3 regions of the Alteromonas sp. 07-89-2 genome follow, and region 1 is predicted to be linked to each of the others. Evidence: predicted binding sites of a transcription regulator. Region 1 holds the regulator's gene; each other region holds the start of a gene.
What was found. Region 1 encodes sigma-54, which starts transcription at its own class of promoters, with help from an activator protein. Its sites were predicted from a motif close to GTTGGCACGNNNNTNGNNT; they were not measured.
Positions count from the first base shown of each region.

Region 2: the regulator sigma-54 is predicted to act here: its motif matches at 3,951-3,969, upstream of F0261_RS14035 (PAS domain-containing sensor histidine kinase).
Region 3: the regulator sigma-54 is predicted to act here: its motif matches at 4,641-4,659, upstream of F0261_RS11365 (glucan biosynthesis protein).

Region 1 covers NZ_VTYM01000023.1:122,749-130,639, forward strand. The annotation lists gene F0261_RS14945 (HPr family phosphocarrier protein) at 1-35, opposite strand, end outside; gene rapZ (RNase adapter RapZ) at 35-880, opposite strand; gene ptsN (PTS IIA-like nitrogen regulatory protein PtsN) at 965-1,408, opposite strand; gene hpf (ribosome hibernation promoting factor) at 1,422-1,709, opposite strand; gene F0261_RS14965 (RNA polymerase factor sigma-54) at 1,740-3,221, opposite strand; gene lptB (LPS export ABC transporter ATP-binding protein) at 3,295-4,020, opposite strand; gene lptA (lipopolysaccharide transport periplasmic protein LptA) at 4,023-4,577, opposite strand; gene lptC (LPS export ABC transporter periplasmic protein LptC) at 4,546-5,124, opposite strand; gene kdsC (3-deoxy-manno-octulosonate-8-phosphatase KdsC) at 5,121-5,669, opposite strand; gene F0261_RS14990 (KpsF/GutQ family sugar-phosphate isomerase) at 5,670-6,650, opposite strand; gene F0261_RS14995 (calcium/sodium antiporter) at 6,653-7,609, opposite strand.
Region 2 covers NZ_VTYM01000021.1:51,787-59,677, forward strand. The annotation lists gene fliF (flagellar basal-body MS-ring/collar protein FliF) at 1-818, opposite strand, end outside; gene fliE (flagellar hook-basal body complex protein FliE) at 831-1,166, opposite strand; gene F0261_RS14030 (sigma-54 dependent transcriptional regulator) at 1,408-2,745, opposite strand; gene F0261_RS14035 (PAS domain-containing sensor histidine kinase) at 2,762-3,904, opposite strand; gene F0261_RS14040 (sigma-54 dependent transcriptional regulator) at 4,041-5,504, opposite strand; gene F0261_RS14045 (flagellin) at 5,668-6,462, opposite strand; gene F0261_RS14050 (adenylyltransferase/cytidyltransferase family protein) at 6,637-7,092, shown strand; gene pseF (pseudaminic acid cytidylyltransferase) at 7,139-7,843, shown strand; gene pseG (UDP-2,4-diacetamido-2,4,6-trideoxy-beta-L-altropyranose hydrolase) at 7,840-7,891, shown strand, end outside.
Region 3 covers NZ_VTYM01000015.1:34,027-41,917, reverse strand. The annotation lists gene cysQ (3'(2'),5'-bisphosphate nucleotidase CysQ) at 1-5, shown strand, start outside; gene F0261_RS11375 (YceI family protein) at 133-717, shown strand; gene mdoH (glucans biosynthesis glucosyltransferase MdoH) at 831-2,822, opposite strand; gene F0261_RS11365 (glucan biosynthesis protein) at 2,803-4,428, opposite strand; gene F0261_RS11360 (outer membrane beta-barrel protein) at 5,185-5,739, shown strand; gene F0261_RS11355 (YheU family protein) at 5,793-6,029, opposite strand; gene F0261_RS11350 (hydrolase) at 6,078-7,112, opposite strand; gene F0261_RS11345 (TIGR02444 family protein) at 7,133-7,642, opposite strand; gene F0261_RS11340 (ATP-binding cassette domain-containing protein) at 7,623-7,891, opposite strand, start outside.

The DNA of each region.
Region 1 (7,891 bases):
TTATTGACGATAGTTAGCGTTTTTTGAATAGTCATTACTGATTCAGCTCTCTATGGCGAATTTGTACATCAGGGTGTATTTCACTGAAGGTTTTCGACAGGGTCTGTGCGATATAAACCGAACGGTGTTGGCCACCAGTACAGCCAATTGCTACGGTTACGTAACTTCTGTTATTGCGCTCTAAATGAGGCAGCCATGTCGTTATTAAATTCTGAATTTGCCAAATGAACTTGGTCACTACAGGCTGCGACCCCAAAAATACTTCTACTGGTGCGTCTAATCCGGTCAAATGTTTAAGATCGGGCTCCCAATGGGGGTTAGGTAAAAAGCGGGCATCAAAAACGTAATCCGCATCTTTAGGAATACCGTGCTTAAAGCCAAACGACTCAAACACAAGCACAAGGCGTGAGCTTTTCTTACCCAGGATACGCTCTCGAATTAACTCAGCCAGTTGGTGAATGGTAAGCTTATCTGTGTCTAAATATAAATCTGCGCGTTCAGCAATAGGAGCAAGTAGGGCAGACTCGGCTTTAATGGCTTCTGAAAGCGATTTATTAAGCTTGGCGAGAGGGTGAAGGCGACGTGTTTCGCTAAAACGCTTAACCAGTACATCATCGCTCGCGTCAATGTAAACAATGGTCATCGACCACGAAGAAGGCAGGTAGTCTAGAATTTCTACCAAATCGTCAGGATTTTTAGGTAAGTTTCTCACATCGATACTTACCGCAACCTGATCGTACTCGTCAACAACTGTATGGGTTAAGGTGGGAAGTAAGTTTACCGGGATATTATCAACACAGTAATAACCTAAATCTTCCAATGCGCGAAGTGCGACAGACTTACCAGACCCCGAACGACCACTGATTATTATCAGCTTCACCTACTTTCTCCCTAATACTCTGGTTTTATCACATACGCGTTGTTGAATTAGGCGCCTACTAAACGGTTAATAGGCGCTTAATGTTTAACTTAATGCAGATAGAATATCGTCGCTTGTCGTTGCGCGACGTATTGCTTTAATCGTTTCTTTGTCGCTTAGTTTACCAGCCACGGTGGCCAGCGTTTGAAGGTGTCCTTCGGTCTGTTCCTCAGGAACGAGTAGCGCAAAAAAGATGTCTACGGGTTTCTCGTCAAGGGCGTCGAAGTCAATTGCTGGCGTGCTGGTTACAACAATGGCAATCACTTTCTCGAGGCCCGGCAGGCGTCCATGGGGCAGGGCGATACCATTGCCAATGCCTGTACTACCCATACGCTCTCGAGCCATCAAACTGTTGAGTACCGTTGCCTGATCAATGTTCTCGTTTTGCTTGGCAGCGATATCAGCGATGATCTCAAGAATTCGCTTTTTACTATTACACTGAACCGCACACTCGGTGCGGTCCAGACTTACGATGGCTTGTATATCCATGCTTAATTAACTACTAATGTTTTTTCAGTTTTTCCTTATGCTTGATTACCTGCCGGTCGAGTTTATCAACCATGCTGTCAATCGCCGCATACATGTCGGTATTTTCTGAGGATGCGAATACTTCAGCGCCACTTAAATGAACGGTCGCCTCGGCTTTTTGATTTAATTTTTCAACGTTCAGGATGACATGCACATTAGAAATGTGATCAAAGTGACGTTCAAGTTTGCTGAACTTCGTATCGACATAATTACGCAAAGAGTCGGTGATTTCGACATGATGACCAGTAAGGTTGATTTGCATATTTCGTCTTCCTTATATTATTAAGCCCGATTAAATAAGGCTTTTGCGTTGGTTCGACGGCGGGATCGACAACGATTCCCGGTACTTTGCTATTGTTCGCCGGGCAACTTTAATGCCTTGTTCGGCCAACAATGAAGCAATCTTGCTATCACTTAGCGGCTTGCTAGGCTTTTCAGCGGCCACTAATTTCTTGATCAATGCACGAATCGCTGTAGATGAACATTCACCACCAGACTCTGTTGCAACGTGGCTTGAGAAGAAATACTTCAATTCGAAGATTCCACGTGGCGTATGCATGTACTTTTGCGTTGTCACTCGCGAAATAGTGGATTCGTGCATATCTACCATTTCTGCGACATCATTTAGCACCATTGGTTTCATCATTTCCGGGCCGTGCTCAAAAAAGCCCATTTGCTGCTGCACAATGCAGTTTGCAACCTTCATTAAGGTTTCGTTACGAGATTCAAGGCTCTTTATGAACCACTTAGCCTCTTGCATGTGTGAGCGGATGAATTGTGAATCGCTACTATTCTTGGCACGGCGACTCATTGCAGCGTATTGTTGATTTACGCTTAACTTAGGCAGACTGTCGGGGTTCAGCTCAACCACCCAACGGCCATTTTTCTTGGTTACTGAGACATCAGGAATAACGTACTCAGGCTCTTTAGTAACTAAAGCACTACCTGGGCGAGGATTCAAGGTTTGCAGTAAACGCATTGCCTCGCGTAGCTGATCTTCTTTCAATCGGCTTTTACGCATAAGCGTACGATAGTCTTTGCTGCTCAGTAAGTCAGAGTACTCTTCAATCAGTTGCTTTGCTTCAGCAAGCCACGGTGTGTCTTCTGAAAACTGGCGCAATTGCACCATCAAACATTCTTGTGGAGAGCGTGAGCCAGAACCAATAGGGTCAAACATCTGAATGCGCTTAAGCACACATTCTATTTCGTCCATTTCAATCGGCTCTTCCATATCATCATCGTTAACCGCTTCTAAAATATCATCAAGGGTAACGGTTAAATAACCTGACTCGTCGATAGAGTCGATGATTGCTGTAGCGATTGCGCGATCGGTATCCGAGAAATGGGTAAGGCGCATTTGCCAAAGAAGGTGTTCTTGAATATCTTCAGTAGTCTCACCTTGGAAGATTTGCTCGTCGTCATTGGATGGACCCGGAGCAGGCGAAGATGAAGCAGAGTAGTATTCGTCCCATGTGCTGTCGATTGGCAGCTCATCGGGAAGATCGTTTTTCTCAAGTGCATCGCCGGCTTCTAGTGTGTCACTAGATGCAGAAGCAGTGGCCTCAGAGCCGCTGTCATCGTTGTCGATATTGTTCTTTTCTAGTTGCGGCTCGTCGTTACCTTCTTCAACTTCTAATAGCGGATTAGAATCGAGCGCTTCTTGGATCTCTTGTTGAAGATCAAGTGTAGAAAGCTGCAGCAGTTTAATGGCCTGCTGAAGCTGTGGTGTCATGGTAAGTTGTTGGCTAAATTTTAGCTGTAAAGATGGTTTCATCTACGTCTTATTTAAATGCTCTAAATTGAATATACCAGAGCGAAACTGAAAAATGGCAATTCGGTTACATTAACTATAGCCTGAATTGTTCGCCTAGGTATACATCCCTTACTTTTTGATTACTTAAAACCTGTTCCGCCGTTCCTTGCGCAATAAGCTCGCCATGACTCACAATGTACGCCTTTTCACAAACATCCAATGTCTCTCGTACGTTATGGTCTGTGATAAGGATTCCAATACCCCTATCGCGAAGATGTTGTATTATCTTCTTTATATCATTAACTGATATTGGATCAACACCAGCAAATGGTTCGTCTAACAAAATAAATTGCGGTTTTGCTGCCAGAGCGCGGGCAATCTCAACGCGACGGCGTTCGCCCCCTGACAAACTCATCCCCGTACTATTACGTATATGGTTAATATTAAATTCATCAAGTAGCGCATCTGCTTCTTCTTCTTGCTGTTGTGAATTTAAATCTTTACGGGTTTGCAAAATGGCCATGATATTTTCATGCACTGTGAGTTTTCTGAAAATAGAGGCTTCCTGCGGTAGGTAGCCAATTCCGCGGCGTGCACGCTCGTGCATGGGCTGATGAGTTAGCTCATTGTCGTCGATTTCAATCTTGCCTTTATCCAGATTCACTAAACCAACAATCATGTAAAATGTGGTGGTCTTACCAGCGCCATTTGGGCCAAGAAGACCAACAATTTGACCCGTTGAGACAGACAGACTTACATCTCGAACAACCTGTCTTGACTTGTAAGCCTTAGCAAGATTTTTAGCGCTCAAAGTTGCCATTGCTATTCATTGCCCTCGTTGTCTTTTTTGTCTTTCTTAGACGAAGTTTTGCGAATGGTCTCAGGTGTGAATACTGTGGTCACTCGACCCTCACCATCCTTACCTGCTCCGCCAGTCGCTAGCAATTGCTCGGTAATCATATCGAACGTGATGTTGTCACCCTGTACTTTACTGGTGTCTTGTTTCAACTCTGCGTTTCCGGCAAGAGAAATCGTTCGGTTCACCACTTCATAGCGTATTTCATTAGCTTTTGCCGAAACTGGCGTGCCGTCTTCCAATTGCTGGGAATAGCTTGCAGGCTTTCCTCTAGCAATAAATATTTCACGACCACCACCGTCAGTGGCAATTACTTCCACTTCGTCAGCTTCAATAACCAAAGAGCCTTGAGTTATGAGTACGTCGTCTTTGTACAACGCGGTTTTATTTTTACCGTCGATAAACTGGGTGTTCGAGCCTATTTTTATGGGCTGCGAAAAGTCATCTTCACTGGCGTGTACCGCACCGCTAGCGATGGCAAGCAATAAACTAGTTGCTAGGGGAATAAGTGGTTTGTACATGATCTAAAAGCTCGTATTCTTGTGTGCGTAAATTCGCGTTAAACCCATTACTTAAAATGACATATTGGGTGCCCAGTATTTCAACGGGTTGGTCAGATGTCATTTGCTTGGTTTCTAAATTAATTTGAATGTACTCGGTCGATATACTTCTGACAAAGTCATCGCCAGTTTGGTTCTCAATATTAACTTGGTTTTCCAGCTGGATTAGCTCGTTATTGTATAGTGTACCTTCATCAGCGGTTACCACCCATGGTGATGACGCGTTTTCTGTATAAAGGGTGTATTTAGGTTGCTGAAACAATACAAAGCCAAGCTGGTCGTAATGCTCCATCGACTCTGCAAATACTTTGTGATTTAACTCACCGTCTTGATTGTACAGCGTAGTGGTTAGATTTTTTGCTTTGTAGGCGGGCTTTAGCGCATCGTTTTCACGATTCCCCTGCGTTTCAGGCTGCTCTTCCATCCACGTAGGGATGTACATCAGCATCGCCAGAATAAATAGCGCCGATATACTTAATCCTAAGCGATTAAAGCCAAACAGGCTCATACACTAGCTCCAAAAATCTCATTTGCTACCCCTTTGGCCTGCAAAATGGTATCCGATATTTCTCGGACCGCGCCAAACCCACCGGGAAGGGTCGTAATCCAGTTTGCTTGTTTTGCTACGTAAGGATGGGCATCGGCAACCGCAATTTTAACTGCAACGTGCTTGTACATACCCGTATCTGGCATGTCATCACCTACCGCAGCCACTTCGTCAGTGTTTAACTCAAGGCGTTTCATCAGGTCGCTAAGCGCGTCTGCTTTATTCTCTTCGCCTTGAATTATATGTGCAACATTCAGTGCCTTCATTCTATTTTCAACAATGGCAGAGCGACGTCCAGTAATAACCGCGACATTCACTCCATTGCTCACTAGCGCTTTTACACCATATCCATCACGGGTATGGAATGCTTTAAGTTCTTCACCGTCGTTACCTAAGTAAATTCGGCCATCTGAGAACACACCATCAACGTCGCATACCAGCAACTTTATCTTGGCTAGTTTTGCGAAAAGCGAGTCATTTATTTCCGTGTACAAGGTGGTTGTCATTTAAAGCACTCCTGCTTTTAGTAGCATATGCATGTTAAAAGCCCCAACAGGTTTGCGCTTATCGTCAGTAACCATTAACGCACTAATTTTATGGGTTTCCATCAAATTCAGGGCTTCTACAGCCAGCTGACCTGCGGTGGTAGTCTTGCCGCCCTTAGTCATTACTTCTTCTACTGTCGCACTGTGTACGTCTACGCGGGCATCGAGAATTCGTCGTAGGTCGCCATCCGTAAAGACGCCTGTCAGTGTACCGTCTGCCGCTATCACGCCTGTCATACCCAACCCCTTTTTAGATATTTCCAGCAGTGCGTCAGCGACAGAAGCACTGGCATGGACAAGGGGGATATCACTGCCGCTTAGCATGATATCGCTAACTTTAAGCAGAAGTTTTCTGCCTAAGCTACCGCCTGGGTGCGAAAGCGCAAAGTCATCTGAGGTGAAACCTTTTTGGTCGAGCAATGCTACCGCAAGCGCATCACCCATAACCAGTGTGGCGGTTGTGCTTGACGTAGGAGCAAGACCTAGCGAACACGCTTCTTTTTCAACGCTGATATCAAGCACGACATCTGCGTGTTGCCCTAATGAACTGGAAGCACTGTTGGTCATGGCGACCACCTGTATGCCTAAGCGCTTAACTACGGGCAATAAGTTAACTAGCTCGTTAGTCTCGCCAGAATTAGAGATGGCGAGTAAGACATCGCCTTTGCTTAGCATGCCCAAGTCGCCATGGTTGGCTTCACCAGGGTGCATGAAAAACGCAGGAGTACCTGTACTGGCAAGCGTAGCGGCAATTTTATTTCCGATATGCCCAGACTTTCCCATACCACTCACGACAACTTTACCCTTGCAGGCAAAGAGAATATTACAGGCAGCGATAAATTCATTGTTTAAGCGCTCTGCCAGATTAGCAATAGCTTGAGTTTCAATTTCAATAACGCGCTTCGCTGAGTCGATATAGTTCATCTGAGTTTGTGTATTCATGATTATCCGAATAGCCAGAATTGATAGCCGATAAAGCAAGCCAGAAGTATGAATCCATTTGTTCTTGATATTGTACGTTTGCCGATTAAATCGAAGCTGAACAAGAACAGTAATAATGTTAAACCAAGCATTACGTACATATCTCGGTTGTAAACGTCAGGGTCCAGGATACCAGGCGCGATTAACCCGGGCATGCCAAGTACGGCAAGCAGGTTGAAGATATTTGAGCCGATGATATTACCCAGTGCTAAATCGTCTTCACCTTTCAGTACACCCGCAACACTTGCTGCTAGTTCAGGTAGACTTGTACCAAACGCAATAATCGTTAGTCCGATAACCAAATCCGAAATGCCCATGTATCTGGCAATTTCTACTGCTGAGTTCACCAAAAAGTGAGCACTTAATGGCAGTATTACAAGGCCTACACCAATCCAAATGAGGGCTGACGTATTTGAAACGCCTTTGGGGATTTCATCTGCGGTTTCCGCAACCAGAGGGTCTTCTTTATCTACCTGTAGCGACAACCACGCCATCATTGCCAGTACGAAAATGAACAGGCCTAGTAGGATAATGCCTTCATAAGACTTAAGTTCACCGTCAAACATAAAGCCAATGGCAATCAATGAGATGATAAGGAGTGCTGGAAGTTCGCGCTTTAACGTTGTTGATGAAACAAGCAATGGTTTCACTAGCGCGGTTATACCTAAAACTAGCGCGATGTTCGTGATGTTAGAACCTAGCGCGTTACCCACGGCGGTGTTCATATTGCCATTTGCGGAGGCTATGGCGGAAACCACAATTTCAGGTGCCGAAGATCCCATAGCGACAATCGTTAGTCCGATCATCATTGGAGAAATGCCGATGTTTTTTGCTAATGCTGAGGCGCCATATACAAACCGGTCAGCGCTCCAACTCAGCACAATCAGCCCAACAAGAAAAATGACAATGTTTAAAAGCACAACAACCTGTAATAGAAAGTATTTCGCTAGATTGTCGCAAAAAGAGTGCCATTTGCCTATGCTCGCAGCGTTTTATTTTCGCCAAATACTGTCAATTGACGTAAATTTCCGCTGAACACGCAAATTAGGTCGCACTTACACACACAAGACTTCATATTCAGTTTCAGTTAAGAAACAACAAAATAGGATGGAGTCAATGTTAAGCGTAAAGATTGCTAGGGAAGGTTAGGCACTTGGGCGTGAGATACCGAATACCAGTCCGCATAGATAATTGCCCACTCA
Region 2 (7,891 bases), on a different contig from region 1:
ATGCCCAATACTGGAATCAGTATCGCGTCAATTTTTTCTAAGTACTCTTGCTCACGCTGGCGCTCAATCTCGTATTCTTTTCTGGCACGAGCACTCATAGAATCTTGAGAGCCTGAGTTAAGCAGACGACCATTGCTGTCTGTTACGGTTACCTTAGACGGCTCCATGTTTTGCACTGCAGACGCCACGATATCGACAACAGCATCAACCTCTTCACCTGCAATAACGGCACCGCGCTTAGCCGTTAGCACAACGGTTGCCGACGCTTTCTTCTCTCTTCGCGCAAATACGTTCTCTTTAGGCATAGCTAACAAGACACGGGCTTTTTGAATACTCGCGATATCTTCGATGGTAGCCGCGATTTGTTGCTCGCGGGCGTGTTTTAGACGTTCCATCTCAACACGCTGGCTCACACCAAACCCCATATCCTGCATAATGATATCGGTACCGGCATCAGAGGCCTTTGTTAGCCCTTGGCGGGTCATGCCTAAACGGATGTTTTGGAATTCGTCACTTCTTACGTAAACAATATTGCCTTCAAGCTTATAGTCGATTTGGTTTGCATCCATATAATCGAGGGTTTCAATAAGCTCTTGGGTTTCCATTTTCGCAAGTGGACGGTAATCAGGTTCTTGCGACCAGATAAGAATAAAAATAGCGATGGCGACGCAGATTACCAAAACAACCACAAGGGCCATTTGGCGCATCATATCTGCGCTACCTAAAGTGTCCATAAAACCAGATTTGTTTTCTGGCTCATTGTCCACTGCTTGATTTTGATCAGGAACCGTAAGGTTTGTACCTGTAGCTTCAGCCATAACCTACTCCACCTACACCGGCATATTCATTATTGTTTTATAGGCTTCAAGTACTTTGTTACGTACTTGAACAGTGGCTTCAAAAGCAATGCCCGCCTTTTCTTTCGTCAGCATAACTTGAGCTAGGCTTAAGTTAGGGTCGCCCATTTCAAAACGCTGCTGCGCGTCTTTAGATTCGAGCTGCATGCCGTTTACACCATCTACCGCATTCTTTAGCATGGTCGAGAAATCACTTGCCGAGCTATTAACTTCACTAAGCGGCTGCTGTTGAGGCTCATTAACTTGAAGACGAGTTTGCCCAATCATGTTCTGCATTTCTTGATACAAACTATTGGCTTTAACGTCCATAACCACTCCTAGTGCTTTTTCGAGACCGCCTGAACATCGGCGTATAACTTATGTATAGAGGGGATTTAGCAAAGGGCTTGCCAACTTTAAAAAGACATATATATCAATAAGATAAATTAAAAATAAGAGGGTTAGCCAAATTTATGGCGTTTGACTTAGTGTGAGCAACAAAAAACCGCCGCCTTCTTTACTACAGAGGCGACGGATAAGGACGAGGAAACCGAAAGTGTAGAAAGCGACCTTATGCGGGCACTTCAATACCGTCTTCGCGCATGCGCGCTAATTTGTAACGAAGGGTTCTTGGACTAATGCCGAGCTTTTCTGCCACATCTTTACGCTTGCCGTTACACGACACCAATGTATCGAGGATAATTTGATGTTCTTGGTAACGAAGCTCAGACCCTAACCTATTTTCTTCAACATGCTCTTGCAGTGTTTCAACAGGTGCCGTCATGTCTTCGTCAATCATTAAATCGCTGGCGTCGATTTCATTGTGTTCACATAAAATAAGCGCCCGCTGAACCACGTTTTCTAGTTCGCGAACGTTCCCAGGCCAGCTGTATTGCGACAGCTTATTGCGTGCTGCTGCGCTTAACCTGATAGTACCCAGCCCTTGAGAACTAGCGTGACGCTGAACCAGGTGTTCGGAAAGAGGGACAATATCACCCGGACGTTCCGAAAGCGGGCGCCACTCGATAGGGAATACATTTAAGCGATAGTACAAATCTTCTCTAAACTCTCCCGCATCCACTGCTTTTCTCAAATCTCGGTTACTTGTAGCAATAACACGGACGTTGAGCTTAACGGTTTTACGTCCGCCAAGACGCTCTACTTCGCGCTCTTGTAACACGCGTAGCAGTTTAGCTTGAAGCGCCAAATCCATCTCGGTTATTTCATCAAGTAACAGCGTACCGTCTTGGGCTTGTTCAAATTTACCCGGGCAAGCTTGGATTGCGCCAGTGAACGCACCTTTTTCGTAACCAAACAAGGTCGCTTCTAGCATGTTCTCTGGTATGGCTGCACAGTTGATGGCGACAAATGGCGCATCGCTTCGCGGCGACTGATCGTGAATATAGCGAGACAGCACTTCTTTACCCGAACCGCTTGGTCCCATAACCATCACAGTGGCGTCGGACTTCGCGACTTTGCGAGAAAGCTCAAGTAACTTCAAGCTTGAAGGGTCAGCAACAATAGGCGTGCGTGACTCTATTTTTTGTGCAGGCGCGTAGCGTCCCACTAAATTAAGCAGTACTTCTGGGGCAAACGGTTTGGATAGATAATCTGTTGCGCCATCGCGCATTGCCTGCACGGCATCATCAATAGTGGCATAGGCTGTCATCAATAGCACCGGCATATTGGGGTACTTGGTTTTGATACTTTTAAGTAGCGTTAAACCGCTCATTTCGCCCATTTGAATATCGCTTACCACTAAATCGACGGAGCGCGAAGACAGCACCATTAACGCTTCTTCAGCACAGTCAGCGGCAACAACCTCATAGTTACCTAACAGAAGAGTGTCTAGGAGTGCTTCGCGTAATCCTGCGTCATCTTCAACAATTAAAATGGTAGTTTTAGACATTATTCTCTCCTATGACCTACGCAACATGCGTCAATGTTTGTAAAGATTGAGCGTTCACCACACATGGCAAAGACACACTAAAGCACGCCCCACCTTCTGGCATATTTGATACGCTAAGCAAACCGTTGTGGGCGTTTACGACGGATTTAACAACCGCAAGGCCAAGGCCCGTGCCATGAGTTTTAGTTGTGAAAAACGGTTCAAAAATTTTGTTTTTGAGTTTATCCGGTACGCCAGGACCTTTATCTATAATGGCCACATGCAAACGTTCATCAGACACTGCAGTTTCTACGTGCACGCACTCCCCTTTTGGAGTAACTTGGCTCGCGTTGTGAACAAGGTTTAATAACGCGCCTTGAAGCGCTGTAAGATTACCGGTAATAGATACGTTTTTATCGAAGCCGCTAAAAGTTAGCGTTTGCTGTGCTTGAGCCGTCATGGTTTGGGCAATGCCTTCAATTGAAGTAAACAACTCTCCCAAGCTAATTTGGCTGACCACTTGTTCTTCCCCTGACTTAGCGAAAAGCAGCATGTCGTTAACCTGACTCTCTAGCTCTTTAAGCCTGTCAGTTAGCTTGTTTGCAAATTGAGTTTGTGCTTCTTGTCCCAAGCCTTTGCGCGTTAAATTAGACGCATAGAGCATGGCCGCAGAGAGAGGCGTACGAATTTGGTGAGCAAGGGATGCCACCATTTTTCCCAAAGAGGACAGGCGCTGCATATGACTCACGCGTGCTTGCAGCTGCCGCGTTTCGGTTAAGTCGGTAATGACAATTAATTGCCCAGGCTCATTTTCTAATGGCGTGATAGAAAGCTTCACTCGGCGACCGTCAACAAGTGAGACTTCGTGGCCATCGTCAGCGCGAGGCTTGAATGAGCGCGTGATAATACTTCGCCACACTTCCTCTTCCAGCGGTTCACCTAACAGTGCTTTCGCTTGCTCATTGGCTTGGCGTACGATCCCTTTGCCATCTATAACGATAACGCCCGCAGGCATTACCTGAAGTAAGTGTTCAAGTCGACTCGCCTGCAACCGTAAAGACGAAATATCGTCACAGCTTGAGGGGTCGTATTCATCACGAGATATCGCATTATCAATACTATCTAACGCATAGCTTGATGCTGAGTACTCAGTTGATTGTGGTGTGCTGTCAAAAGCCATATTGCCCTCGTCAAATTGCAGACGCTGTTAAACTATGGCTTAAATAAAGCAGAAGATGTGCCAATTCATCATTGGCTTATTTTTCAGTTAGATAGGATGAAATTATAGAGAAAAGCGCAACGTCAATTACCTGACATTACGCTTCTTCAGTACGTTGAATATCGTACTTCCGCATTTTCTCGACAAGCGTTGTTCTGCGCATACCAAGTTTGTCGGCAGCTCGAGCCACCACCCAATCTTGATTGTCTAACGCCTGTCGAATGAGGTTTACTTCCAACTCAGAAAGGTACTCTTTGAGATTAACCCCTTCCTCAGGTAAAGATGAAGAAACCATTCCGTTCAAACCCTCATGGCTTTGCTCGTTAAGATCTTCTTCTGGCTCTTGTGCGGCCGCTTCAGCAAAGAGTGCATTGAATGCTTCACGCTCAAGAATTTCTTCTGGATAATCAGGCTCGTAAGCCTGTACATCACCGTATTGATATTTCTCAGGTAAATCGGCGATATCGACGATTTGACCAGGATAAAGAATAGTTAAGCGTTCAACCAAGTTAGACAGCTCACGAACGTTGCCCGCCCATTCGTGCTCCATTAACGAGGCGATCGCTTGCTCGGTAAAGCGCACACCTTCCACCCCATCACCTTGGATACGGCTATTTAGCTCTTGAAGCAATAAGGGGATATCGTCTTTTCGTTGTCTGAGTGCAGGGCTATCAATTGGGAATACGTTGAGTCGGTAATACAAATCCTCACGGAACTTGTCTTCACTGATCATGGTTTCCAAATTGCGGTGCGTCGCGGCGATGATGCGTACGTTACACTGAAGGGGCTTGTTGCCGCCCACGCGCTCGAAGGTACGCTCTTGTAACACGCGCAATAATTTAACCTGCATCTGAAGCGGCATATCGCCGATTTCATCCAAAAACAACGTACCGCCTTCCGCTAACTCAAAACGGCCTTTACGCGCGCTGATTGCGCCAGTAAATGCCCCTTTTTCGTGACCAAATAGCTCGCTTTCTAGCAGCTCGCCAGGAATGGCACCGCAGTTTACCGGAATAAATGGCCCGTCTTTGCGTTCAGATAAGAAGTGAACATTACGTGCAACGACCTCTTTACCTGTTCCAGACTCACCTAGAATCAAGACAGTGGCATCAGTTGGAGCAACCTGTTCAACTAATCGACGAACTATTTGTATTTGTTCGCTTTTACCAATAAGGCTTCTAAACAGTCGCGTCTTTGTTCCCGATGTACGAGACAAGCTCGGTTTGCGCCTTGAGTATTCTTGGCAACGATGGATAGCTTGGGTCAAAACGGGATAGGTTAATGGCGTTGCAATAACGCTAACGAGATTACACCCTGCTGATGCTTGGCTATTATTTTCAACCAATGCTACAAATGGTATGTGAGGAAACTTCTCAACCAGTCCGCTGACTATGGCTGGCGATATGTGCTCTATAAGAACAGCATCAGCCCCACTATCTTGCAAATACCGTTCGCAATCACTAAAGCCTCGCGATTGACACGATTCTCCCATGAAGGTAACGATAGTTTCCAAGTTTTGAATAAGTTCCTGGTTGTCACTAACCAGCAAAATGTTCTTCATCAATTCCCCGAGAACGCTTTGTTATTATTTACAGTTTAGCGCATTTACAAATTGTAACGACAAAAGATCGGAGCGCAACCGCTGTTTTCGGAAATGTATCAATAAAAAAAGCAGGTTACCCTGCTTCTTTCGATTAATTTTAGCAAAATTAACGTATGTTGGTTTAACTCAACAGAGATAAAACCTGACTTTGCTGCTGATTCGCTTGCGCTTGAACGGTTAGCGCCGCCTGACCAAGCACATCGTTTGACGCTTGCTGTGACACAGCTTGAGCAAAATCAAGATCTTGAATGCGGCTACGCGCTTCAGCGGTGTTCACGTTAGCTTGAGTAAGAGAACGCGCCGCACTTTCGAAACGGTTTTGGGTAGCACCTAAATCGCCTCGCGCGTTACCGAGCGTTTCAATTGCAGCATCAGTTGCACCTAGCGCATCTTCAATGCTGGTTCCCGACGTAATATCGATAGACAGCACATCGTTTAATTGAGCAGCAACATCCTGTGTATTGACGCTAATTGATTGACCCGCACTTGAACCTGATTGGAATTCAAGTGAGCCATTTTCAGATAATAACGGCTTGCCAGCAAAATTCGTCTGCTCAATGGTTTGGGAGATATTCTCTTGTAATTGCGTAATTTCAGATTGGATAGCACGGCGATCGCCATTGCTCAAAACACCATTACCAGACTGTAAGGTAAGTTCACGAATGCGGTTTACATCGTCATTGATGCTGCCTAAACCACCCTCTGCAACCTGCGCCACCGAAATTCCGTCGTAAACGTTATTGATAGCCTGACGGTTACCTTCTACTTCAGAGGTTAACCGGTCGATGATTTGCTGAGCTGCTGCGCCGTCAGTTGCATCGTTAACTTTCTTACCACTGGCAAGCTTTTCCATCAAGGATTCTTGCTTCTCTTGCACTTGGCTGAGAAGTGAGGACGTTGAACTATTAACTTGCATGATGCTTTCCTAAAATATGTAACTCGTTAAGTTTAGCAGAAAGCTGAGCAAAATGTAGTCACCCATTTGTATGATAGTCGATACCTTTACGAACAAATCTATACGCTCATGGAATAGTTTGACTTGCCGATAAGTTATGAGTGTACAATTTGTTTATTTTCAGAGATTAATGCTATGACTACTGTGGTGACGTACGGCACCTTCGACCTTTTCCATATAGGGCATGTAAGGCTTTTAAAGCGATTACACAGCTTAGGCGATAGGCTAGTGGTTGGTTTGTCCTCTGATGAATTCAATACGGTGAAAGGTAAAAACGTAGTCATACCATATGAAGACAGAAAAGAAATTTTGCTCTCCTGCCGTTATGTCGACGATGTATTTCAAGAAAACTGTTGGGAACAGAAACGAGAAGACCTTGAGCGAGAAGGCGCTGACATTTTCGCGATGGGTGATGACTGGATTGGAAAGTTCGATGATCTGCAAGATATCGTTAAAGTTGTGTATCTACCGCGCACACAAGATGTCTCTACTACTGAACTTAAAACCGTTATCAGCGAAATTCAAAACGAAAAAATTCGCCAATTGCAAAGCCTAACAGAGCATTTAAATGCGTTGATGCAGCGGCTTTGAGCTCGCTGTTAGACTCGAGCTAGCCTTTTTTGAACGGAAAAAGTAAATGAACGTAGCCATAATCCCAGCAAGGGGCGGAAGCAAACGCATTCCTAGAAAAAATATAAAACCGTTTTGCGGTAAACCTATGGTCGCCCATGCAATAGAAAATGCGTTGGCAAGCCCCTATGTAGACAAAGTAGTGGTTTCAACAGACGATGAATCTATTGCGAACGTAGCAAGAGATTATGGTGCTGAGGTGCCATTCATGAGACCTGCAGAATTGGCAGATGATTACACAGGCACTAGTCCTGTGGTTCGCCATGCACTGAGCACTCTGTTAGAAAAAGGCTGGGATATAAATTATTGCGCCTGTGTATATGCAACATCGCCTCTTCTGACCACATCTTTAATTAATTCTTGCTATGAAATGCTAATGAACGCTGACGATACAGACTACGTATTTACAGCGGCAAGATTCTCATTTCCAATTCAACGGGCGATATTACAAACCGAAAATGGCGGCGTAAAACCTTTTGACGAGTTTGGCATTACTCAGCGCTCACAGGATTTACCACCTGCCTTCCATGATGCAGGACAGTTGTATTGGGGCCATCACAAAACCTGGCTTGATACTACCAAACGCATTTTCGGTGCCAACTCGAAAATGGTAGTAATGCCAGACCACTTGGTGCAGGATATTGATACACCTGAAGATTGGGTTAGAGCTGAACTGCTTTACAAGCTTGTGCAGAGCGAAAGCGTAAAGTGAGGATTGTTTTTAGGGTCGATGGTACGGCGCAAATAGGACTCGGCCACG
Region 3 (7,891 bases), on a different contig from region 1:
ACTAGCGCGTAATAATTTACTTAGCGCAGCGTGTTAACCTACGTATAATAGCGTAGTAATGTTGCTGGGCCACATTACTCTGGTAGTGGTTAAATCAAGCCAGATGGAACCAAAAAGTAAAAGGAGTAACCTATGATGACTACACGTATTCGCACGTTGTCTGCAGCATTGCTCGCATGTGGGCTAGCATTTCCCGCCGCAGCCGATTGGTCAATAGACGGCGAAACAAGTGCACTACACTTCTTATCGACGAAGAATGCACAAGTCACCGAAGTACATAAGTTTGATAGCTTTGATGGTACGCTGTCTGACGGTGGCAAACTTAACGTGGCGGTTGACTTATCGTCAGTGAATACAGCCATTGATATTCGCAACAAGCGAATGCAAGAGATGCTGTTCAACGTGACCAAGTTTGCACAAGCGACATTTGAGGCCAACTTGCCTGAGTCGATGATGAACCTGAAATCGGGCCAAGTTGTTAACGGGAAGGTAGACGGTATTTTGATGTTGCACGGAAAAGCCGTTCCTACGTCATTTGCTGTTAAAGCAAGTAAAGTAGACAACGATACGCTTACCGTATCAACCACGTCACCAACGTTAATTAAAGCAGAGTCTTTTGGACTTGCTGAAGGCGTAGCTGCACTTCAAAAAATTGCAGGGCTTAAGAGCATAACAACAACAGTACCCGTAACGTTTTCAGTTACGTTTACTCAGTAAAACACTGTTATTGCCGCCGTCTATCGATAAAAAGCTAGGTGGCGCGTAATTAAACGCAATAAAAAACCGCACACATGTGCGGTTTTTTTGTTTTGATATCTACTGTGAGTCTATTATGCGCTGTTAGGAAGCCTGTGGCGCATAGGCAATGGCTTTTGACTTAGTACTTGCTCTGGCATGCTCTGCCACACGTTATCAGGAAGCGCAGGTACTTCTGCCTTGTGCTGTGATATAGCGAAATACCCCATTGCAACGCGTAAACGCTTAAGTGCTTTACACTCATTCACTTCCTGGTCAATGATGAACACGCCCCACTTACGCATGGCTATGCCTAGTTTATCGCTGCTTGTTAAGCGGATAACCGGCGCCGCTAACACCATGCCTACTAATACGGGTAACAACCACATAAATAGCGACGGGGTGAAGTAGAAAGTAGTTACGCCCCACGCTACCGCTAAACAGCTCATAATTTGCGTGTGTTTAATTGCAACTTTCCATGGCACTTTGCGCCCTTCACGCTCTTGCGCTTCCCATTTAACAGAGTGGCCAACAAAAACGCTAATCACAAAATAACTGTGATAGAACATCATTAGCGGCGCAATAAGCACGGCCATAGTTAATTCAATTGCTGCCCCTTTAAGCAAAGACCACGCGCCACCAAATTCGCCGCGACGTTTTATTAAAGCTAAGGTAATACCGAGAAGTTTAGGCAAGAATAGTAACGCCGCCGTACCCCACATGGTTACCATCATCATGTCTTGGCGCGCTACCTGCCAACTAGGGAAAAGCTGGTATTCAGACACGAAGAACTCTGGCACTGACGTGGCGCGAATTAACGCATCTGCTGTACCTAGCGCCAACATGCAAAATAGTATGAGTGAAGAGATGTACGCAAACGCACCAAATAAGAAGTGCAGGCGGTTTGCCATTTTAAGACCTTTAACGTTCAATAACCCTAAATGCTGTATGTTGCCCTGCACCCAGCGACGGTCGCGAATTGCGTAGTCAACAATGTTACTTGGCACTTCTTCATAGCTGCCCGTGGTGTCGGTAAGCAAGTAGGCCTGCCAGCCAGCACGGCGCAGTAGCGCAGCCTCAACAAAGTCATGACTTAAAATTTCACCGCCAAAAGGCGCGCGCCCTTCAAGGGTAGGTAGCCCGCAGTGCTGCATAAATGGTGCAATACGAATAATGGCATTGTGCCCCCAATAGTTTGCACTGTCTGTTTGCCAAAACGATAGACCTGTCGCCAACATTGGGCTGTAAAGGTGAGCAGCAAACTGCACAAAACGACCAAAGAAGGTGTTTTGACGTACCGGCATTGGAATGGTCTGTACCAACGCCGTATCAGGGTTTTGCTCAATACGACGCGCCAAGTCTTGCATGCGCTCTCCAGTCATTACGCTGTCGGCATCTAATACAATCATTGACTCGTAATTTGCACCCCAGCGTTCACAAAACTCTTTAAGGTTGCCCACTTTTCTGTGCAGGTTTTGTTCGCGACGACGATAAAACACTTGACTAGAGAAGGCACCTAAACGCTTTTTCAAACGGGTAAAGGCACGTAGCTCTGCATCCGCTTTTTCCATATCGCGGGTGTCGCTGAGCATGAAAAAGTCGAATTTAGAACTGTTGTCACTTTCCATTAATTCGCGAATACAAGCTTCAAACCCCACCATAATACGGCGGGTATCTTCGTTATAAACCGGCATGACCACGGCGTGCTTTTGCGTTAATGGCGCAGTAGCATCAGGAGGCGTTTGATTTCTGCGCAAGCTCAACGGGTCGACGTTAAAAAGCTGCAAAAAGATACCGATAATGCCTGTCCAAAACGCCATACACAACCATGCGAACAGGGTTAGCCCCAACCCCAGCTGTGCAATCTCTAGGTTGGTAAGGCCGTTAGGTAAAAAGATTTCGTACAAACTCCAACCGGCCAGTGCCGTGCTTGGAATAACTAGCATTGCCATGATAAACAAACGCATATGCTCTCCTTTTAAGATGAAATGTGAAGCACGTGCAGTGCCATCACTTTTAACCTGAGGCACGGCTTTAGCCTCGTCCGATATCGCTGCGCAAGCGCGATTATTTTGGTTGGTAGACATAATTCCAAACCTCACTCACACGTTTACCGTCTTTCTCTATGTAAGCGCGCATATCTACCGTCTGCTTTTCTTTCGGCTTAACAAAGAAGGTGGCCCGCCACTCTTGTCCATCAGCAACGGGGTAAAGTCGCTGCTGAGAAATCGTGCCGTTAGTACCCTGTACCACCAACTTCATCGACTCGTTATCAAAAGCAATGGCAGAAGGCGCGCTGAAGTCCACGCTGAACTGTCGTGTCGTATTTAGACTGTCGTTTTTAAACTCGTCACCCGGCAACACAGCCTTGCCTTGGCGGGTACGTACTACTGAGGCCAGTTCACTGACAAACGGATTTTGTTCTACGGTTTTAAGCTCGTAAGCGAAATACAGTGATTCGCCCGAATTGAATGGCTTTTCAGGCGTCCAAAAAGCCACGATATTGTCGTGTATTTCGGATTTAGTTGGAATTTCGACGACTTCTAATCGGCCTTTTTCAAAACCAGCTTCTGGCGTCACCCATAGCCCTGGGCGTATATGGTAATTGGCCTCTGCGTCGAGGTAATTATCCCATTCGCCGTCGCGTTGAAGCATGCCGAATCCTTTAGGGTTTGCGTCGCTAAGTGACGTGACTTGAAGGCGTGCAGGATTAGTCAGTGGACGCCAAATTTCTTCACCAGCGTGAGTTACCATGAGCACACCGTCACTATCATGCACCTCTGGACGATAGTCGTCATGACGCTTTTCTGTGTTCTCGCCATACAAGAACATACTGGTAAATGGTGCAATGCCTAGCTTGCTCACGTCATCTCTGGCAAATAACCAACTCTCTACTTTAACGCTGGTATCAATATCAGGCTGTATAACAAATTTGTACGCGCCCGCTACAGAAGGGCTTTCAAGACGCGCATAAACAGTAATAGGTTTACCCTCACTCGGTTCTATGACCCAGAACTCAGTGAAGTGGGGGAACTCTTCGCCTTTGGCTAGCGCCGTATCAATCGCAAGACCTCGTGCAGAGATACCGTACACTTGATTTTCACCTACAAGACGGAAGTACGATGCCCCCAAAAATACAGCAAATTCGTCTTTGTACTCTTCGTTCTTGATAGGGTAGTGAACGCGAAATCCAGCAAAGCCTGACTTTTCGTCCGTTAGCCCAGCTAACCCCGACGCAGACCCGTCGTAGTTGAACATGTCACTGTTGAACGCTAGGCGTTCAGGCTTATTGCTTTCACCAATAGTGTGGATAGTGACGGGGTATTCATATAAAAAACCCGGGTGAAAAAACTGCAGTTCGTAGTCATTCTCGTCATGCCAAAGACTCTGCTCGGGCTTGAAGCGAATTGAACGATACGTAGTGTAGTCAATTTCTTTAAGCTTGCTGTTTAACCCGTGATCGTCCTGCTCGTAGCTCTCTGTCGCTGACTGGCGTGCAGCATCAATAATTGACTGAAGAACCGGCGATGCTTTTTGAGGCTGATTATCGTTGTTAACCTCAACTGCACCGGCTTGATGAAACGCAAATAATGCGATGACACTGCTCATCGCTAAAAGAAGGTGTGACAGCTTATTGCGCTGACGCACATTCGTTTGTAAATCTTTACCGAAAATCGAAACTGGCTTAGCCATTTGTCCTCTCCTTATGAAAACAATGGTTATCCAGATGACCATCAACAACTCGTTACACGCCTTACTTACTGAAAAGCGTCTTTTACAAAAACGGTATTGATTGAAGCCACGCGAGAAAGGCGCTCTCTTCCTTTCTTTATCCACTAATATCGTGAAAAACCGAATTCCTTGCCGAAGGGCTAAAGTGAATGTTGGATAACACACAGAGACTTGAGCAAAAGCTGTTCCAACACGAAATAGCCGCCGTTATTTTTTATATTTTTCATAATTTACAATGCCTTACAAACACACACATTGTGGATTATTGGAGAACACTGGCTTGTAAAAATGTCCGATGAGTTAGACAAAAGGATAACTGTTGTTTTTTAGAGACAGTTTTATGTGCCAACGTTTTACTAGGAATACATCAAACTTTGATTTTGAACATTTCAAATGTGTAGCCTCTAAAAAGCCAGACGTATTTTATCTATAAATATTAGCTACATAGATAAATTAAGACATATCAAAATAGTGATTTAGTACGAAGTTGGCAAACGCTTTGCTATTCATCATGTTGATAAATAAATCGGACACTATTTCTTAACGGAAATAACAAAGATGGCATGAAGGCAAGTACGGCTTTGTGTTCATCAACCAAGTAGCCTTTTGTAGCGCGCTGTTAAGCGCTGACTTGCGCTTGGGTTTGCACATTTATAACAAACCGAGAACATTCGCGATGAACAAGGTGGGTTACTTAACATACTAAGGAGTTATCACATGCGTAAATCATTCACACTTATTGCAGCAGCACTAACTGCGGCAACACTTCCTCTTACAGCTATGGCCGACAAGCCTGACTGGCGTTACGTAGAAGGTGGTTACACCAAAATGGACTTTGACGACAATGAGTCTTTTGAACCAGACGGTTTAACCGTTAACGGTAAATACCTATTGAATAGCAACTGGTACCTAAACGGCGAGTATAGCTTCTTTGAAGAGGGCAACTTTGACTTTGATATGCTGACACTAGGTGCGGGTTACCGTTTACCTGTTAACGCGACAACAGACGCGTATTTTGGTGCCAACTTAGAGCGTATTGACGGTGACGTAAACGACGAAACAGGTTACAGCATCAATGCTGGCCTTCGCTCGATGATCACAGAGCAGGTAGAGCTGGCGGGTGAAGTTGGCTACTACGATGTAGACGATGGTGAAGCGACATTTAGAGTAGGCGCTAACTATTACATCACGCCACAATGGGCTGTGGGTGCAAACTACAGAATCATTGATGATTTAGACATTATGCAGGTAACTGCACGTTACGCGTTTTAAGCCTTCCTCTCCTCAGGTAGGTAGCCGGGCTGCTCGACCCGGCTTTTTTGTGTCTATTGTTCTTCAGCTTCGCTTGGCTCAATATCTTCTTTTCTTTTGATATCTACACTTTCATGAAGCTCTGAATAGACCAGCACCGCCTCACCCGACTTGAGTCTGTTTAACACTTGCTGCACTTTCACATCTAGCGCAACTTCTTCAGCGCCGTAGTCCGTGCCCTCTCGCAGAACAAAAGACTCAGCCAAGCTATAAAGCGTATCGGCTTCTAGCGCGTCAATGGGGATTATCATTCACACTCCTGATAAAAAGCGTTTGGGTAAATTATTAGAACATCAACATTAGCGGCTGACATAACGACACGTAGTATTTACAGGTAAGGCTTCACTTACAAAACGTTTCACCCGTTCGTGCAGCCATACTTTAGGATTTAATATAGAACCTTGCATGAACCCAACGTGACCGCCTCGTTCACTTAGCTCCACGGTAACGTTGCGCGCAAGCTCTTCTTCCTTAGGCACAATTAAGTGATTCATAAAGGGGTCATCAATGCTATGTAATACCAGTGTAGGACAGTGGATCGCGCTTAAAAAGTGATACGCACTACACTTTTCATAGTAGTCTTGAGCGTCTGCAAAGCCGTGAAGCGGCGCTGTGATCTTCTCGTCGAATTGGGTAAAGCTGGTGATCTCTTCCACATCAGTTTTTGTTAGCTGTATAAGCTTGCGATAATCGATGTACTCCATTTTCTTACGCAGCGTATCCTTCATGCTAGTAAGTAAATACTTTTGATATACGCGAGAAAAACCCTGGTTAATTGATTTAGCGCATTCAGAAAGTTTAAGAGGTGAAGAAATGGCAATCGCTGCCTTAAGCCACTTTTGCGCAGGGTTTTCGCCCAACAGTTTCAATAGCATATTGCCGCCAAGGGAAAAGCCGATGGCCACTTTAGGAATTCGTGGAAATTTATCGTGAAGCCACTCTAAGAAAAAGCTGGGGTCTTCTGTTTCTCCACTGTGATACGCCCGCGCTTTTAAATTTGGCACGCCGCTACAGCCGCGATAGTGCATCATCACCACCTGCCAACCATTCACTGACAATTGAGCCATCATATCGTTCGCGTAATGCGACTTAATGCTGCCTTCTAAACCATGAAACATCACCACGATACCCGATGTTTCCTGCGGTTTTGGCCCCCACGCCACATCGACGAAGTCGTCATCGGGTAATGTGAGACGCTCCATGTCGTAAGACAAAGGCAACCGCTTTTGAATAAAACGCGGCCATATGGTTTGCACATGACGGTTCTTCGCCCACCCTGGCACCTTAAAGCTGCTTTTTATTATCTTTCCATGCGATAGCGCTGATTTACTCATTTTGTTTTCTTATTGTGTTTTTACGATAGTTGATTAACCACTAGGCTCACTAGTTGGCGCGCCTCGTTGTTGTCTCGCAGTCCGTATGCATTTATAAACGCTGCGATAGACGCGTTAAATACGTTAGACGATACAGATTGCCCTTGACCCAGATGCGTGACTGGCTGCTCATTGAACGACGCAACAATATCGTGCTGCTGCTGTCTTTCAAGCTCTAGCTCTTGTGCTTTGAGTGCGTCATATTCTGCTTGGTCTCCGCCTTTTTCGGGGCTCGCAGCCTTTCGCCTTGCACGGTGATACTGTAACTTTTCTTCGGTCGCACTTGATGCCGCAATCACTGCCTTAAGCTGTGGCAAATTAATGATGACATTATTCTCTAAACACCAGCAAATCAGCAAGAGAACGTTTACATTAACCTTGTGGTTGTCTTGCAGTAAAAGCGCAAGGGGAGCCATATCACCTTTGGTATAGCGAGAAACGCTATACTCCCAAAACGCGCGGTTTTCGATATTAGGCGTTGGCATTGTCATACTCTTCTCGTTTTAACTCAATTTGCTCTTGGGCATCTAGCCATGCCATCTCTTCTTCCTCAAGCTGTTGCTTAAGCTGAGTTTGCTTGTCGAGTAGGCCCATAAGCTGCGCCTTTTTGTCTTCGCTGTAAAGCGAAGTATCGGCAAGTGACGCTTCCACCTCAGCCAAAGCAGCACCACATTTTTCCATGGCTTTTTCGTGTTTTTCAATGGCTTTTTTAAGTGGCGCAACCCTTTGCCTAAACTCGG